Regions from separate parts of the Bacillus mojavensis genome, predicted to be linked through region 1. Evidence: riboswitches for the same ligand, from Rfam matches in the RefSeq annotation. Region 1 holds a riboswitch; each other region holds the start of a gene.
What was found. A riboswitch is a leader RNA that binds a small molecule or an ion and turns the genes downstream of it on or off. The one in region 1 is predicted to bind S-adenosylmethionine.
Positions count from the first base shown of each region.

Region 2: another riboswitch for S-adenosylmethionine. It lies ahead of metE (5-methyltetrahydropteroyltriglutamate--homocysteine S-methyltransferase); the one in region 1 lies ahead of HC660_RS10000 (2-hydroxyacid dehydrogenase).
Region 3: another riboswitch for S-adenosylmethionine. It lies ahead of mtnW (2,3-diketo-5-methylthiopentyl-1-phosphate enolase); the one in region 1 lies ahead of HC660_RS10000 (2-hydroxyacid dehydrogenase).

Region 1 covers NZ_CP051464.1:1,956,056-1,962,266, forward strand. Annotated here, with positions in the region: gene HC660_RS09990 (MFS transporter) at 55-1,299, opposite strand; gene HC660_RS09995 (FGGY-family carbohydrate kinase) at 1,393-2,871, opposite strand; gene HC660_RS10000 (2-hydroxyacid dehydrogenase) at 2,890-3,963, opposite strand; SAM riboswitch class I at 4,010-4,101, opposite strand; gene HC660_RS10005 (molybdopterin oxidoreductase family protein) at 4,250-6,211, shown strand, end outside.
Region 2 covers NZ_CP051464.1:1,392,241-1,398,451, forward strand. Annotated here, with positions in the region: gene HC660_RS07250 (glycosyltransferase family 2 protein) at 1-227, shown strand, start outside; gene guaD (guanine deaminase) at 232-702, opposite strand; gene HC660_RS07260 (histidine phosphatase family protein) at 833-1,459, shown strand; gene metE (5-methyltetrahydropteroyltriglutamate--homocysteine S-methyltransferase) at 1,496-3,784, opposite strand; SAM riboswitch class I at 3,913-4,068, opposite strand; gene isp (serine protease Isp) at 4,200-5,162, opposite strand; gene rsbRB (RsbT co-antagonist RsbRB) at 5,385-6,211, shown strand, end outside.
Region 3 covers NZ_CP051464.1:1,435,408-1,441,618, reverse strand. Annotated here, with positions in the region: gene HC660_RS07510 (hypothetical protein) at 1-133, opposite strand, end outside; gene spo0E (aspartyl-phosphate phosphatase Spo0E) at 220-477, opposite strand; gene HC660_RS07500 (YkvA family protein) at 680-1,000, shown strand; gene HC660_RS07495 (1,2-dihydroxy-3-keto-5-methylthiopentene dioxygenase) at 1,040-1,576, opposite strand; gene HC660_RS07490 (methylthioribulose 1-phosphate dehydratase) at 1,592-2,221, opposite strand; gene mtnX (2-hydroxy-3-keto-5-methylthiopentenyl-1-phosphate phosphatase) at 2,179-2,886, opposite strand; gene mtnW (2,3-diketo-5-methylthiopentyl-1-phosphate enolase) at 2,883-4,100, opposite strand; SAM riboswitch class I at 4,185-4,285, opposite strand; gene HC660_RS07475 (pyridoxal phosphate-dependent aminotransferase) at 4,324-5,520, opposite strand; gene HC660_RS07470 (carbon-nitrogen family hydrolase) at 5,614-6,211, shown strand, end outside.

The sequences.
Region 1 (6,211 bases):
TCTGTAACTGAAACCATTGCTGAAAAAAGCGCCCTATTCCAGGGGCGCTTTTCATCAGGATGCATATTGAGGGGAAGTCTCTTTCTGTCCTTCTTTTTCTTCAGGTATCTTAATACGTTTCGTCATGACTGCACTCGCAAGATAAAGCACCGCAAAAATCCAGACAACGCCTTGTGCACCGACGAGTCCGATGAACATCCAAGCTAAAGCAGGTCCGACAAATGCCGATAAGCCGGCTGCCAGGTTCAAAACGGACATGGCGGCTCCTTTGTCTTTTCCGGCAACTGTCGGCACAATCGCACCAATCGGCACGTAGCCTGCCAGCAAACCGCCCCAGATAAAGCCGATGATGCTCACAACAGCTATATTCCCGCCTGAAAAAACAGGCGCATAGTATAATAAAACGGTGAAAATGCCGCAGCCGACACCTCCAAACCAAATGACGGTGTTTTTCCATCCGAATTTATCACCGACAATTCCAAAAATGAGGTTAAATACAATATTGCCCAGAAAAATCGTTCCCCAAATCTGCAGCCACACATGAGTTGAAATGCCATGCTGAGCCATGTGCATCGGTAAAAACACAGGAAAACCATATGTGCCGATGCTGTTGATGATTCTAATCACTCCTCCTGTCAGCACCCGCGGATTGGTAACGAGAATGGTAACGCCTTTTAAAAGCTCCTCCGCTGTTTCTGATCTTTTTCTTTTCTTCTTTTCAAATCGGTCTTTATTAACAAACAACGCAAAGACTGCGCCGAGGCATACCCAGAAAATAGAACTCCACAGCGTATTTAAATAACCAAACGTTTTAATGGCATAACTTGAATACCAAGCACCGAAAACAAACATGCCCAGACAATATGCAATCCAGAACCAGCCGACAGCTGTACTGAGCCTGTTCTGCGGTGTTCTGTAGATGACCCATGTCAAGAAGGAATAAGCAAATAGCGGGTATCCTAAACCTTTAATAAAGTAAGTCACATACATGACAGGCAGATTTAGCTGTTCAAATCCGAAGACGATAAAAGCAGCTGTACCGATCACATAAAACAACAACCCCATAAACATCGTTCGCTTTGCCCCAAATGCTTCCAGACATACACCTGAAAACCATGAAGCAATGGCCAGTGAAATGCCGTATATACTGAAAATCGAAGCAGATTGCTGAACGGTGAGCCCATTTTCAATCAGAAAAGGACTGAGCCATCCTTGTTCAAGGCCGTCTCCCATCATAAACAGCACAACCCCTAAAAACCCCCAGGCCAGCCGCTTTGGTATACCAATTTGATCTAACATATCTGTATCCTCCTTAGATGCTTATCTCAATTACCGTATTACCTCAATAAAGTAAGAACATGTATAATTCCTCAAACGGCGGCAAATTCCGCCTTATGCTAATACCTTGTTTCCCGATGACGGCTCTAATCCTGAAAAGAAGCGCTGGACCTGCTTCCACTCCTCGTATAAAGCCATTTCTATCCGGCAATCCTGTGGCTCTATCACCCGAACACTTCCAGACATTTCTTCGGTCAAACGAAAGGCCTCATTGCAAACCACCGCAGCACCAACGACTGATGCCTGACTGTATCCTTCTTTGACATAGATTTTTTTCTGAAGAAGATTGGCGATATATTGTGTAAATGCTCTGCTTTGGAATCCGCCTCCGCATCCCCACACATAGTCACGATTAAACGGAGTGATCTCTGTTAAAATGTCAAAGTTCCATTTGATTGAACTTGCAATCTCCTGTAATGCCGCACGTACAAAATGCGCTCTGCTTAAATGGGCTGAAAGCGGTACATCAAAGAGAAAGCCGCCCTTCGCTAGATTGTTTTTTTCTGCCGATAAATATGAACCGAGGGACGACACACAGGAATGATCTTCCTTAGCTATTGCAGTAATTTCTTGTTCCATCACATCGTACGGTTCATTCGGATAGAAAATATCCTTTAATTTTTGAAAATTCAGACCTGTTATCCCGGGATTCGTCTCTGCAAGCCACTGTCCTTGATCTGTGTGGCAGTTCAGCCAGGCTTTATGATGTCTGTCCTCATGAGTTTCATCAATCATTTTGGTAATCGGTGTTGTCGTACCTGATACAATGACTGCATCTCCCAGAGCAGCGCCAGTGCTTTTGACAGCAAGCTGTGTATCTCCCCCACCCGCTATAACCTTCACATGATGTGACAGTCCCAATTCTGCCGCATACTCATCAGTTATCGATCCAATGACTGTTCCCGCTCTTACTAGAGGCGGAAGAATAGATGGCGAGAAACCGAATATATTGCACATCTCTTCTGACCATGTATTTTGTTTTACATCAAACAGCAGCGTTTCCGTCGCCTGTGACGGTTCATATGTCAATACTCCGCTCAGCTGATACGTCACCCAATCACTGATGCTTGTGAAGCTTGCAGTCTTTTTCCATAAGGAGGGCTGCCGGTGCTTTAAACCATAAAGCTTGAGCGCTGAAAAAAGCGCAGTCGGCAGACGGCCTGTTCGGCTGTATACTTCTTCACGATTCGGTATATTTCCCTCCCACTCCCTGCCCCGATTGTCAATGTTCGGCAGACCGAGGAAAGACTCACCATTTTGATCGAGCAGCACGATCCCCTGTCTTTGACTTGTTGAAGTGAGACCAATAATTTCAATATGATGAGAACGAGACATCGCACGTTTAGCCAGATTCATGATTTGATTCCACAGCGCCTGTGGAGAAAAATAGCGGCTGTCCGGATAAAGCGGCTCGGCCGTATATACAATGTCCTCCCGTTCAACCGTTTGAACGCTGCCCGACACACTTACGACTGCAACTCTTGCATTGCCAGTGCCAATGTCAAATACGAGATAACCTTTTTGTTTCGTCATCCTGATGCCCTCCTTTTCTTACACCTCTGCTGTAAGATCGTTTCTGTTATATAAAGTCGGAATATTGAGAGTTTTTTCACCCTTCCACTTTTTAAGCGCTTCGTTCAGAATGGTAACGTGATGATCCTCCACTTCAAATGTTGCCCCTGCTAAATGAGGTGTTGCCAGAACATTAGGCAATGAGATAAATTCATAATCCGATTCCTCTGGAGGCTCGTGATAAAAAACGTCTAATATCGCTCCCCTGATTTTACTTTCTTTCAGTACAGATAAAAGATCCTCTCGGTTCACTACGACAGCTCGTGATGTATTCACGAAAATGGCGCTCTCTTTCATCAAGTCAAAATACGAACGATCAATGAGGCCAAGCGTATCATCTGTACGCGGCAGATGAACAGAAACGATATCACTGTCAGAAAAAACCTTCTCCAGAGAAACTTTTTCATATAGCTGATGATCGTGGTGTACGTATGGATCGTAATACAAAACCTTGCAGTCAAATGCAGTCAACAGTTTTGCGATCCTTTGCCCAACCGCTCCGAATCCCACCATACCCACGGTTTTTCCTGTTATTTCATTACCTTTGAATTTGGCATACGCCTGCAAATAATCGCTGTTCCATTTTCCATCTTGTAGCCATTGATTTGAGGTATTCGTATGACGGAGAAATGAAATTACATTTCCGATAAACATTTCAGCAACAGCTTGTGCGTTTCGCCCAGGCGTATAGAAAACCGGAATGTCTCTGTTTGACGCTGCTGTCACATCAACATTGGAAGGCATCCCCCTGCATACTCCCACGAATGAAAGTGCCGGCATTGATGCGAACACGTTTTCTGTCACTTGATCAAGCTCAGTAATCAACCCCGTCGCATTTGACTCTTGTAATAGCTGAATCAATTCTTCTTCTCTGTATGCCCGGCCGTTTTCTTTCCAAGACTGATAAACAACGGAACCGAACAATTTTTCAAGCTCTTTTCGTCCTTCTTCGTTATACGGTGCTGTAATCAAAACCGTCATGATGCAAAACATCCTTTTCATTGTTATTTTCCACACAAAAAAATCTCTCTCCAAAGATGGAAAGAGATTCATGTATAGGCGCACTCTGCCACAGACAGAAGCCGGTATAAACCTTACTTTCCTATCTTTCAAGCTGACGCTTGCTGGAATTGGCACAATAATGTTGCCGAGGTTTCATAGGGCCAGTCCCTCCACCTCTCTTGATAGAAAATGTTTTGTATGTAATTTTCAGAATTAAGAATACGTTAATCATAAAGAAGACCCAGATTGATGTCAATGTCTTTTTTTCAGAATTGACGTTATCATTCGAAATGTTATAATTCTTACAATATATCTAACTAGGGAGAGGAACTGGGCTATGAAATCGTTTGCCACTCAACAAAACGGCATTTTTAAATCCGTTTGCTCACTGGACTGCCCGGACCAGTGCGGATTACTGGTACATAAAAAAGACGGGAAGATTGTGAAAGTGCAGGGTGATCCTGATCATCCCGTGACAGCCGGAAATATATGCAACAAAGTACGAAATATGGCTGAGCGCATCTATGATGAGAAGCGGCTGACGACTCCGCTGAAACGAATAGGTATGAAGGGCGAGGCAGAGTTTAAACCAATTTCTTGGGAGGAAGCGATTGACACCATCACATCTCGCTGGAAACAGCTGATTGATGAAGAAGGGGCTGAAAGCATACTGCCTTACAGCTTTTACGGCAATATGGGAAAATTAACGGCTGAAGGAATGGACCGCCGCTTCTTTTACCGTCTGGGCTCAAGCCAGCTTGAGCGGACGATTTGCAGCAAAGCCGGTTCAGAAGGCTATAAATATACCATGGGTGTGAGTGCTGGAATCGATCCTGAAGAAACGATTCATACAAAACTGTTTATCTTTTGGGGAATTAACGCAGTCAGCACAAACATGCATCAAATTACAATCGCACAAAAAGCACGGAAAAAAGGCGCAAAAATTGTTGTAATTGATGTGCATAAAAATCAGACAGGGCGTCTCGCAGATTGGTTTATTCCTATAAAACCCGGTACCGACAGCGCGCTTGCCCTTGGAATCATGCACATATTATTTAAAGAAAACCTTTACGATGAAGCGTTTCTATCAGAATATACAGTCGGCTATGAAGAATTGCGCGAGCATGTGAAACAGTATCATCCAGAAAAGGTATCGCTGATCACTGGTGTCAGTACCGACGATATCTATCAGCTGGCAAAAATGTATGGTGAAACCTCCCCTTCCTTTATCAGAATCGGAAACGGCCTTCAGCATCACGACAACGGTGGGATGATTGTTAGAACGATTGCCTGTCTTCCGGCGATTACCGGTCAATGGATGCATACAGGAGGCGGTGCCATCAAGCATAACAGCGGAATTTTAGAATATAACACCAACGCGCTTCAGCGTCCTGATTTACTGAAAGGCCGCACACCGAGATCGTTTAATATGAACCAGCTGGGCAGAGTCCTTCTGGAAACAGACCCTCCTGTTCGCTCCCTCTTTATTTATGGGACGAACCCAGCCGTTGTGGCGCCAGAAGCGAACAAAGTCAGACAAGGCCTCCTGCGGGATGACTTGTTCACCGTGGTTCATGATTTGTTTTTGACAGAAACAGCCAAATATGCGGACATTGTACTGCCTGCTACATCTGCTTTTGAAAATACTGATTTTTACACCTCATACTGGCACCATTACATTCAGCTTCAGCAGCCGGTGATTGAGAAATACGGAGAAAGTAAGTCTAATACCGAGGTATTCCGGTTATTGGCTGAGGCAATGGGATTTACGGATCAGGAGCTGAAAGATTCAGATGAAGACTTAATCCGCCAGGCGCTTCACCATCCAGATAATCCTTATTTGGCAGAGATTCGTTATGAATCACTCACTGAACGTTCGTTTATGAAGGCGAAGCGTGAAAAGCCGCTGTTCCCGGGTAAATTGCCGACACCGAGCGGAAAAATAGAATTATATTCAGAAAAAATGAAACAAGCCGGTTTCCCGCCGTTACCGACACATACGCCGCTTGCGCCGGATCAAGAATTCCCGTTTATGTATGTTCCGGGGCCGAATCATAATTTCTTAAATTCAACGTTTTCCAACAATGCAAAGCACGTCAAACTTGAAAAAACACCGAAACTCTTTATCAACACGATAGATGCCGAAGAACACGGCATCACTGATGGTGAAGCTGTACGGATTTGGAACAGCCGAGGTGAGTGTGAACTAACCGCCGCAGTCGGAGAACAAGTGCTGCCCGGTGTTGTCGTCAGCCAAGGATTATGGGCAGATGAACCAGGCAAAAATCAGCTTGTTAAC
Region 2 (6,211 bases), 560 kb from region 1:
CATTTGAATCCTGTCTGCAAACGCAAGGTGAAAACCATCAGTACGTACAGGTTAAAGGAGCCGCTGATTTTCGATCCCTTTGCTGGCTGGGCGTCTGTCACGCTGAATTGAATCAACATATGACAGCAGTTTTATATTTGCAAAAAGCGCTGAAAGCAAACCCGAGGTGTACTCAGGCACAGCAACTGCTCAGCGAATTAACAAAGGATCAGGCCGTACATGCCTGATCCTTTAATATTCTTTTTTATGGTCAACATCCCGCCATGCTTGGAACGGAGACAAATGCTCCGCAAGAGTCACGTGATAAAAGGGGATCGTTCTCTCTTCAGCAGGTTTATCAATTTCTTCATAAATAAATGAATCATCAAATCCTGCTTCAGCAGCATCTGTATGCTCAGCAGCAAAGTAAACGGCTTTCGGCCGGGCCCAGTAGATGGCGCCTAAGCACATGGGGCATGGCTCGCAGCTCGTATACAACATGCAGTCATCCAGCTGGTATGTCCCAAGTGCTTTACAGGCGTTTCGAATAGCAGTCACTTCCGCGTGGGCAGTCGGATCATTGCTTGTAGTGACGTTGTTCTGTCCCTCGGCTATAATAATTCCATCCTTCACGATAACGGCTCCGAAAGGCCCGCCGATTCCAGCTTTCACTCCTTCACGTGCAAGCTCGACAGCCCGCTTTAAAAACGCTTCATGATTCATCCCAAACCCTCCCAGTCGATCGAATGATATAAGTATAGCCGAAAAGAAGTGCAAAAAACATTCTCAAAAAAATGAAAAATAAACAAAATATTTGGGGGATTTGCTAAGATGAAAAAAGGGAGGGGAGCATATGCTGCATTTGTATATTGCCAGGCATGGACAGACGCATTGGAACGTAGAAAAAAGGATGCAGGGCTGGCTGGATTCTAGTCTAACAGAACTTGGACTGTACAACGCCCGTGCTCTTGGAAAACGGCTGAAGGATATTGAATTCAATCAGGTTTACATCAGCCCGAGCAAGCGGACAGAAGAGACGGCAAAAGCTATATTGGGATCGCGTCGCCTGCCGCTGGTGAAAGATCGTATATTCAGAGAGATGTCACTGGGGCCTTGGGAAGGGAAAAAACAAGAGGATATTGAAAGAGACGAACCGGATCTTTTTCATGCTTATTTTCAGAATCCTGAAGCATATCGCCAGCCGGGATGTGAAAGTTTTTTTGACCTTGAAAGCCGGGTAAGACTGGCTCTCCAATCGATTTTAAACAGCCATTCTTCCGGGAATGTTCTTCTGGTTACCCATTCTGTCTTTATATTGATGCTGTTAAATATCATAAAGGGAAGAGGCATTCATGACATATGGAACTCCTCTTACATACATGATACGTCTTTGAGCCTTGTGGCATTTGATAAAAACGGAACAGCCGATATTTTAAAAGAAGGGGATGGAGAGCATCGAAAACCGATTTCCGTTTTCTAAAAGAAAAACCATCTGCATCTGCAGATGGTTTTCATCTTAAACAAGCTGTGTCTGCTTGGCTCTTGCCTGTTTCGCCGCCTCAACCATATTTTTTAAGGCTGCGACTGTTTCTTCCTGCTGTCTTGTTTTTAAACCGCAGTCAGGATTTACCCAAAAACGGTCAGTCGGACATACGGCAAGCGCATCAACGATAATGTTGTACATTTCTTCAGTTGACGGGACACGGGGACTGTGAATGTCATAAACACCAAGACCGAGTCCTTTCAAATACGGATGCTCTTTTAAGTAATCCAAAAATCCTCCGTGGCTTCTGCTGTGCTCGATCGTAATAACATCCGCGTCAAGATCATTAATCGTATCGACGATGTCTTCAAAGTTGCTGTAGCACATATGCGTATGAATTTGCGTCTCGTTTTTCACGGAAGAAGTGGTTAATCTGAATGCTTCTGCCGCCCAAGTCAAATATTCATCCCAATCGTGGGTTTTTAACGGAAGGCCTTCGCGCAGGGCTGGCTCATCGACTTGAATGATTTGAATGCCTGCGTCTTCAAGCGCTTTTACTTCTTTGCGAAGGGCGAGCCCGATTTGGAACGCGATTTCTTTTCTCGAGATATCGTTCCGAGGGAAAGACCAATTTAAAATCGTAACAGGCCCTGTCAGCATTCCTTTTACATGCTTGGATGTTAACGATTGAGCGTATACAGTATCTTTTACTGTCATCGGTTCAATAAACTCTACATCTCCATAAATCACTGGCGGGCGGACACAGCGTGAGCCGTATGATTGAACCCAAGCGTATTTTGTGAAGGCAAAGCCGGCCAGCTTTTCACCAAAGTATTCAACCATGTCTGTCCGTTCGAATTCACCGTGAACAAGAACATCAAGATCCAATTCTTCCTGAATATCAATCCATCTTTTCGTCTCCGCATTGATAAAGTTTTGGTATTGTTCATCAGACCACTCGTTTTTCCGCCATTTTTGGCGTGCGCTCCGCACTTCAGCAGATTGCGGGAAACTTCCGATCGTAGTCGTCGGCAAAAGCGGGAGGCCAAGAGATTCATTTTGCAGGGATAAACGTTCTTCAAACGGAATCGGGCGCTTGAAGTCTTTATCGCTTAACTGCTCCAGCTCTTTCTTTTGTTCAGAATTCGCGCCTGTTGCAAACTGTTTAAGCGCTTTGATGTCGGCTTTCGCCTGCTGAATTTGCTCACTGATTGCGGCTTTGCCTGATACTAAGCCTTCTTTTAAAGCTGTCAGCTCTGCCAGTTTTTCTTTTGCGTAGGACAATCCGTTCAGCAGATCCTGTTCCAAATGCTCATCGGGGTGTTTAGCTACCGGAACATGAAGCAGGCTGCTGGAAGGCTGAATCCATAGTTCATCAACCTGTGCGAGGCTGAGGATATGAAGCACGGCATCGAGGCGTTCTTCAAGATCCGCTTTCCAAATGTTGCGGCCGTCTATAACGCCGGCTGCCAGCACTTTATCTTTCGGAAAGCCGTGTGTCTTAAGCTGTTCCAGGTTTCTGCCCTTATCATGAACGAAATCAAGCCCGATGCCCTGTACAGGATAAGAAATGAGCTCCTCATAAGCATCAACAGAATCGAAATACGTTTGCAAGAGCACATTCAAGGAAGAAAGCTCATTTGTGATGCTTTCGAATAACTCTTTTACGCCGCGTACATCCTCTGCTGAAGCGGTGACAAGCGCAGGTTCATCAATTTGCACCCATTTTACGCCTTCTTCTTCAAGCTCTTTTAAAAGCTGAACATATAAAGGAACGAGGCGCTTTTGAATTGCTTTAGCTTCAGATGGCTCGTAGCCTTTTGCAAGCGTGACGAACGTATAAGGGCCGACGATAACAGGTTTTGTTTCAACGCCGTACTCCTGTTTGATTCGGCGGTAATCTTCAAGCTGTTTGTTTCTTGTCAGTCGGAACTCTAAGCTCTCGTCATATTCAGGCACGATGTAATGGTAATTTGTATTAAACCATTTTGTCATTTCACTTGATACGGCGTCTTTTATTCCGCGGGCGATGGCGAAGTATGTATCTGTACGGTCAGTCAGGTGTCTGAAGCGTTGCGGGATCCAGTTGAAGCTGACCGCCGTGTCAAGAACGTGATCATACTGTGTGAAATCAGAAACAGGCACAACATCAATCTGCTGGTCAATTTGCGTTTTCACTGCGGATAAGAATAATTCATCGATTTGCTTCAAAAACGTATCTTTATCGCTGTTTCCTTTCCAATACGCTTCAAGCGATTTTTTCCATTCTCTGTTCAGTCCGATTCTTGGGAATCCTAAATTCGATGTTTTGATTGTTGTCATTGTTTCTCCTCCTTTATATGTAAAACACTCTTGTTGACCCGCGGATACAGGCTATTAAGAGGTTTTCTCACAACTAAAAAGCCTCTTTCCCATGAGAGAAAGAGGCTTTTTTACAAAACATATAGCCTCTCTCATCTCTCAGAAACAATCTGATGGAATTAGCACCGTGCCTTAAGAGATATAAATCTCGGCGCGAAAATCAGTGCGCCCCATTTCACAATGGAATTACGGTCGGTTGCTGTTGGGGTCAAAAGGCCAATCCCTCGCCCAACTCTCGATAAGAGAAAATGTTATTAATTTTTTGAAAAGTTGAATCATTTGTTGGTAATCTTAACAGCAAGTCAAATTCATTGTCAACAGAGATTTTAAATTTTATTTTACAAATTACGGGATATATTATATGAGAAAAATAATATTATAGGGTCAGTAAATGTGACTGCTCTGCTTTCTCCGACAGCTCATCAGGAGCAGTTAAATACAGGAATCCATTCCCCGCCAATGTTTTTGCGATATCGAGCGGAAGTGTCCTGCGGATCAGCTGCGCATAAAGCTCAGATTCAGAAAGCTCTCTTTGAAAAGATTCTTCTTCAAAGCTTTTAATTAAAGCAAGCGCTCCGCTGACATGAGGGGCAGCCATTGAAGTGCCCGTCAGCTTCCCGTATTTCTTGTTGGGAAGAGTGGATAAAATGTTTTCACCAGGTGCAACAAGATCAATTTCTTTATTGGCGTTTGAAAATTCTGACGATTCTCGCGCTACGGAAACAGATCCAACCGCAATCACATCATTATACGCAGCAGGATAGGAAAGCTCCTCTGTGCGTTCGTCGCCGTCACCTTCATTTCCCGCGGCACAAACGACTAGCACTCCGTTTTTGACGGCGTTTTTGACTGCTTCCTCCAGTTCAGGCACATCGCTCGGCGGTCCGCCAAGGGACATTGAGATGATATCAGCCTTTTGCTCAACAGCATAGTTAATGCCGTTAATAATCCATTCGTACTTTCCGCTGCCGTTTTCACCGCCAAGCACCTTTACAATTAAAAGGCTTGCCTCAGGCGCGACTCCGGCGATGCCGCCGTTTGAATCGTTAGCCGCAATCGTTCCGGCAACGTGAGTGCCGTGTCCGTTGTAGTCGGAAATGGCATCTTCCTTGCCGCCGTCATCATCTGTGAAATTCTTGCCGCCGATGATTTGGTTTTTCAGATCGGGATGGCTTGTATCGCAGCCGGTGTCCAATACAGCAATTGTTACATCTTTGCCTTTAACCCCTTTTGCCCACACTTCTGGCGCCTTAATCACTTTAATACCCTCAGGAAGCTCGTTCACATCCATGATCTGCTCATTCGTCACATACGGGATCAAGCGGATTTCACCATTCATAAAAAAGCCCTCCTTTTTTATGCCTGCAAGTGGATACAAGGGTGTTATCTCACATTATATGAAAAAAACAGCCGCTCGGACAGAGTCGTTTGAAGCATTTTGAAAAAATAGGATACAATCCAATGGATTAGTCATTTTCAAAATAATGGGTGGGTTTAGCGTGTATGACTGGGATTCAGCTGTCAGTCAAGTTATAATAGAAGCTGGGAAAGGAGCAGTGTGATGAAACTGAATGAAAAAATATTTGCGTTTTTTTCTGAGCATGTAGAACAAATGGCCGAGGAATGGATTGACACAATGGAGGAAAGCGATCCGAATTCAATTTATGCCTTACATAATGCAACTGTAACTGAGGAGCTGAAAGAGCAGGACAGAGAGTTCTACCGGCATCTGAATTACATGTATGTTTTACCGGAAAAACAATTTCTCGATGAATTTCAACAATGGGTTATTGAGCTGACGAATGATCAAAAACATCTCGAGACCCCGGTGCAATACGTCATCCGTGAGTTTATGAGAAACCGAAGATTATATACGAAGTATTTTGAGAAATTCGCAAAAGAAAACGAGTCGGCATTTGGACCGGGAGAAAAACAAAAATGGGCTAATTTGATTGTGAAAGTTTTTGATTTTACCATTTATACATTCGTCGATCACGCTGAATCGAATGCAAAACAGCAATTAAATGCCCAGAGAGAAATGATACTGGAATTAAGTTCGCCTGTCATTACTCTGAGCAAAACGACAGCTCTGCTGCCGCTTGTCGGTGATATTGATACTGAACGGGCAAAGTTTATTCTCGAGAACACGCTTAGTGCATGTGCAAAAAGACGCATTGAGCATCTGTTAATCGATCTTTCAGGTGTCGTGGTTGTTGATACAATGGTGGCACATCAAATCTTTAAATTGATTGAGGCGCTTACTTTAATCGGTGTCAGATCCACATTGTCTGGAATCAGGCCAGAAATCGCGCAAACCGCTGTACAGCTTGGTATTGATTTTACGAACATTAATATTAAAACCAATCTTGCCCAAGCATTGAACTATCA
Region 3 (6,211 bases), 520 kb from region 1:
TGCCAAATATCCCAATTACCCAAAAATGCATTTCTTTGTCGGTTAATTGAATGCCAAGCAGCCCGCATATCGAAATAAAAGCATCATGAAATTGGTTTATCATTTCAGTAATGACTACCGCCAGTTCTTTCATCAGTTCCCTCTTTCGTATGAAATTTTCCCAGAAAAAAAGAGCGCTTCTGAAAAGCTCTCTCTTTATATATGCATCAGATAGCGCCGCTATTTATGTGCATCATATGCAGGCATGACGTCTCTTCGGGGCCACAAGCCTAATTTCTTCACAAGGCCTTGAATTCCTTGGGAATGTTCGCTTTCTTGCATGAGCTGGTGGTATTCGTTCATTAAAGAATCCAGCTCCTGACTGTGTCTGATTGTGTCATGCCCTGTAAATCCCTGCTTACTAGCGGCGTCTATCATTAACTTTCTTTTTTCATCAATAGACACCAGCAATCTTTCTTGTTCAGAAGAACAGCCCATTCAATTCACCCCTCGCCGCTAAGAAATAGGAAACAAGTTTGATTGGGTTATTGTGCATTATTACAGATTATACTTTATTTGTAAACATATTTTTATTAAATAACTTAATTTTTCATTTATAATAGATATATTGATAGGATTAGAAGAACAATACCCAGACGAAGACCATCTTAAACACACCGGCAGGCAGGAGGTATGCTAAATGAAGAAAAAAAAAGCGATAATGCTCGGTGCAGCAGGCGGAAAAGCTATTCTGAAAAGAAAAACCCGCAAAAAATTAATCAATCATATTACAATCTTTTGCCAAATGCTCCGTGATTGGCGAAACGGTGACTATCCCCGTTCACAGATGAAAACACTTTTGCTTCTGACAGCTGCTGTCTTTTACATCATCATGCCGATTGATATGATTCCGGACTTCGTGCTCGGTTTAGGAATTCTTGACGATGCTGCCGTTCTCGGTTTGATTTGGACGCTGATCAAAAAAGAAATGTCCCAATACGAGGAATGGCGTTTACGATAAATTAAAAAGCCCCGCTTTTATAAACGGGGCTTTTTCTTCTTATTGGTTTACGCTGTCTTTTTCATAAATCGGAACCCAGCCTTCAGATGTAACAAAAATCCGCACCGCCACAACTTTGCGATCTTCTTGAAGCGTGAAGTAATGGCGGATATTTTCAGGTACTGAGATTAAATCTCCAGGGTTTAAACGGACATCAAAAAATGTGCCGTCCTTGCCTTGAATGACGAAAATTCCGTGGCCGCTTACGATAAAACGGACTTCATCGTCTGTATGGTGATGTTCTCTTTTAAAGTTTTCAAGCAGTTCATCCAGTTTCGGATTAGCGTCAGACAAAGAGATGACATCTTGGGCTTTGTAGCCGCGGCGGGCTGAAATATCTTTAATTTCGGCGTCGAAGGTGTCAAGAATTTGTTGTTTTTCTTTTTCAGACAGGTCATATTTTTCTGAAAGCTGTTCAGGGAGCTTAGCGATATTCCATTGCTCATAGATTACCTCTTGACTGTCCAGAAAGCTTGCCACTTCTTCTTGATTTTCAATTGTTGTATTTGCCTCATCATGAATTCGAATTGTTGCCATTTGCGGTTCCCCCTTTTATTTAACCAGCTGATGCTGGAGTGTTTTCAGTTTCAAATGATAGCTGAATAAAAATTCATATGCTTCAAGCACTCTTTTCGCTTCAAATGCTGTTCTTCCCCAAGCCGTAATGCCATGGTTCCGGATCAGGACAGCTCCTGAATCTCCAGTAACCTGATCCGCGAAAAGCGTTGCGAGAGTCGGAATATGAGCCGGATTTTCTATAATTGGAATGGACACTTCTGCATTCTCTTCCCACAGGCCAAGCGCTTTTATAATTTCTTGTCCTTTAAAAGTGATTTGTTTTTGATCTCCATACAGCTCTGAGATGACATTATTGTTTACCGTATGAATATGAAGACAGCATCCGGCATTTGTTTTATTGTACAGATGCGTATGCAAAAGCGTTTCCGCTGACGGTTTTAGATGATGTCCGCTTTCGGCAGGCTCTCCGTTCTGATCCACCAACAGGAAGTCTTCATCCGTTTCTTTTCGTTTATCTTTTCCGCTCGCCGTTACGAGAAATTGCAATGGCTCATCGGAAACCTTGATGGACAGGTTGCCGCTGGTCGCCGGAAACCAATCTCTTTCTGCCAACTCCCGTTTTACTTCGGCAAGCTCTCCCCAGCGCTCTTGTTTTGCAGCCATTTCTTTACCTCCGTTACGTCTTCAATTGCTTTCTTTATTTCATGAAAATCATGGTATGGCATATGATTCAGATGATGCTCCTTGCATTCATTTAATAAATAATCCCTTGCAAAGCAAAGATCAGACAGCTTTGCCGCCTCCACGTCGGTAACGGAGTCACCGATCATGATGATGTATTGATCCGGCTCACAAAGCTCGTTAATAACAGTTGGCTTGCAGCACCCGCATTGATTTGTGCATGTGCCTTTGCAAGAATGAGGCCAATCAATATGAATGAATTCGTTCTCAAATGAAGCACGGTTGCAATAAATATGATCTTTCTCAACAATTCCTTCAAGCAGCGGATAGACAAAAAAGTCCATCCCCCCGCTTACGACATAAAACGGGAGTTCATGCTCATTAACAAATGCGACAAATTCCCGAAAGCCGCCCCTGATTTTTGCGTCTTCTATTACAAATCTCGTAATCTCCTCTTTTAAACTGCTCGGCAGAAGGCCGAACATCCGCCCGACGCCTTCTTGGATCGACATTGTTTTGGAGAGCACGCCGTCTTTTAACGCAGTCCACTCCGGCGGAGCGAATGTTTTCATAATGTTTATAATGTTGTCGTTCATCGTGATGGTTCCATCAAAATCACATATAATCAACGGTTTTTGAGACGTCATACGGCTTCAGCCTTTCCCCATTTATCAAGCGCAAGCTTCAAATCTTCGCATTGACCGGCTTTTTCTTCAATCGGCTGCGCCTCCAAAACCGCATCAATCATAGCTCTGAACGCTTTGCCCCCGCCTTGGGCGCCGTTTGGATGTCCGTGTATGCCTCCTCCGGCGTTAATAATATGATCAATGCCGAAATCACGCATTAAAAGCGGAACCATACCAGGGTGAATGCCAGCAGACGGAACGGCAAATGTCTGATTAAAGGCATCTTCTCTTACGCATTCTTCATGAATTGCCAGCGCGTCTTCTCTCGGAAGCGCAACTGAACCGTATGGAGAAGGGAACAGACTGAAGTCAGCGCCGCAATATCGGTTTAATTTTCCGAGCAAAAGGGCATGGGAAAACCCATAAAACGGTGAGGACGTAAATGCCCCGCTGACTGCAGGGTGCGCCATAATGGGGATTGATATGTCCGGATCTTCCGCAAGGCTTTGCATGACGTCCAAACCGTAAGCGAAGACATTAAATAAAAGCGTATCCGCTCCCAATTCAGCGGCGCGTCTTGCTTTATCTTTAAGCTCAGCCGTTCTTCCAGTCAAATTCACTGCATACAGCGTTTTATGGCCGGTCTGCTCGTATGTTTCTTTCAAAATTTGTTTTCCCTCTGTAATTCTTGTTTCAAAAGGTGCTAAACCCGTCTCAAAGAAAATTTCATCATCTTTGATTATGTCAACCCCGCCGAGCGCCTGCTGCCTGAGCTGTTCTTTAATATCACTCAGGTCCCTTCCGATGACCCCTTTAAAAATGCTCATTAACAGCGGTCTTTCAAACTCTCCAAGCATCTTCCGGATGCCGTATACGCCAAACTTCGGTCCTGGAAGTGTACGCTTAAACGCTTCTGAAAATTCGAGATCTATTAATTTGATTTTTCCGTCCAGCGACAGCTTGCCAAACACAGTTGTCAGCAATGCCGGAATATCCTGTGAAAAATTAACCTCGGGATAAGCAATTGTGATGACCGCTTGTTTTCCTGATGCAAGATGTCCCTCTCTCTCCTCAACCTTCACAACCCGTCCCTTATGCTTTTGCATCTGCTCCTGCTTCACCAGAGGCAGATCAGTCCAAGAGCCCACCGTCAACCCTGTTGCCATTTGTTCTGCTTTTTTCACCGTGTCGGCTCCCGGATCGGTCAGGAGATATGTTGCTAATAATTCACTCATGCCAGAGCTCCTTTCATTTTTTAACCCATATTAAAAACCTCTTCAAACAGCAATGCGTCTAAAGAGGTTTCGTTTCTCGTCCGAATCTTATCTCTCAGCCGCCAGCTGCAAGAATTAGCACCGTGCTTTACAAGTCGGTTGCCGGGCTTCATCGGGCTCGTCCCTCTGCCTGCTCTTGATAAGAAAATATAGATTTTATAAATTATTTTGAATTATCCCACCGTTAAAGAATCTTGTCAATGCTTTTTTGGGTAAACAGGTTCAGTTTGCCAATTCGGTAAGCTGCTTCTTTGAGCCTAGCTTCACTCGTTAAGAGCCCCACTCTGACATACCCTTCTCCATATTCACCAAAGCCGTTTCCAGCTGCCACCGCCACATTCGCTTTTTCAAGCAAGAGATCTGAGAATTGCTCAGAGCTATAGCCTTCAGGCACCGGCAGCCACGCAAAAAATGACCCCGACGGTGCTGTTACATCCCAGCCGATTTCCCGGCATGCTGCTATCCAAGTGTTGCGCCTGCTTTCATATCGGGCATTTTGCTCCGCTACGCAAGTCTGCTCTGATAGGAGTGCCGTCTCAGCAGCCTGCTGGGTTGCTCTGAAAAGACTGACAAACATATGGTCTTGATAAAGATTGATCGCTTCTATGACCGAGGCGTTTCCAACTGCAAAACCGACCCGCCAGCCCGCCATATTATATGTTTTGGACAGTGTGTAAATTTCAATTCCGATATCCTTAGCGCCTTCAGTCTGCAAAAAACTTAAAGGCTTGTGTCCGTCAAAGCCCACTGCCCCGTAAGCAAAATCATGGATCACACAGATTTCGTTTTCTTTCGCAAAACTCACCGTTTCTTCAAAAAAATCGGCGGTAGCGACGGCTCCAGTCGGATTATTCGGATAATTCAAGTACATCAATTTCGCTTGTTCTCTTATGTCAGCGGGAATGCTTGCGTATTCAGGAAGAAACGCTTTCTCCTTAGTGAGCGGCATCATTTCCATTTTCGCTTTCGCAAGCGTGACACCGGACCAATAATCCGGATAACCGGGATCAGGAACCAAAATCGTATCCCCAGGATTTAGCAGGCATTGCGGCAGCTCGACAAGACCGGCTTTCCCGCCGAATAATACGGCTACTTCAGTTTCCGGATCAAGCTGAACGCCGTATTCTCTGTTATAAAATGCCGCCGCTGCTGATTTTAGACTGTGCGAACCTCGGAATGACGAGTATTTATGATTTTCGGGCTGAGCAACGGCTCGCTTCATTTCCTCCACGATATGCTCGGGCGTCGGCTGATCGGGATTCCCCTGCCCCAAATTAATGACATCATGTCCTTCTTTCAGCTTTCGATTCACTTTCTGCACTAGAGAAGCAAAGAATTGTTTAGGCAGTTCCTGCAGCACTTGAGAATGTTCAAATTTCATCTGTTTTCACCTTCTAAAAAAATCTTGAAATGATAGTCCAGTATCATATATGGTTAAATGAAAAAAGTAAAGAAAAATATGGGGTGTTAAAAAATGAAATGGACCATATCTTGTCTTCAATTTGATATTTCATACGGAAAACCTTCTGAAAATATAAAAAAGGCTGAATATTTAATCGAAAAAGAGAGTAAACATGCTGATGTTCTTATTCTCCCTGAATTATGGACGACCGGTTACGACCTTGCCAATCTTGATCAGCTTGCTGATGAAGACGGGCACACTGCTCAAAGCTGGCTGCAAAGAACCGCAAAAAAACACGGGGTTCATATTATCGCAGGATCTGTTGCTGTCAGAAAGGGTTCTGATGTTTATAATACAATGTTCATCGCAGATAAGGAAGGACAAATCATTAAAGAGTACAGCAAAGCCCATCTTTTTCAGCTGATGGATGAGCATGTATATTTATCAGCCGGTTCCGAGGACGGATACTTCGAGCTTGATGGCGTCAAAAGCTCAGGATTGATCTGTTATGATATCCGTTTTCCGGAATGGATCAGAAAACATACGACAAAAGGCGCTAACGTGCTGTTCATTTCTGCGGAATGGCCTCTGCCCCGCCTTGATCATTGGAAAATCCTGCTTATTGCGCGGGCCATTGAAAATCAATGCTTTGTCGCTGCCTGCAATTGCA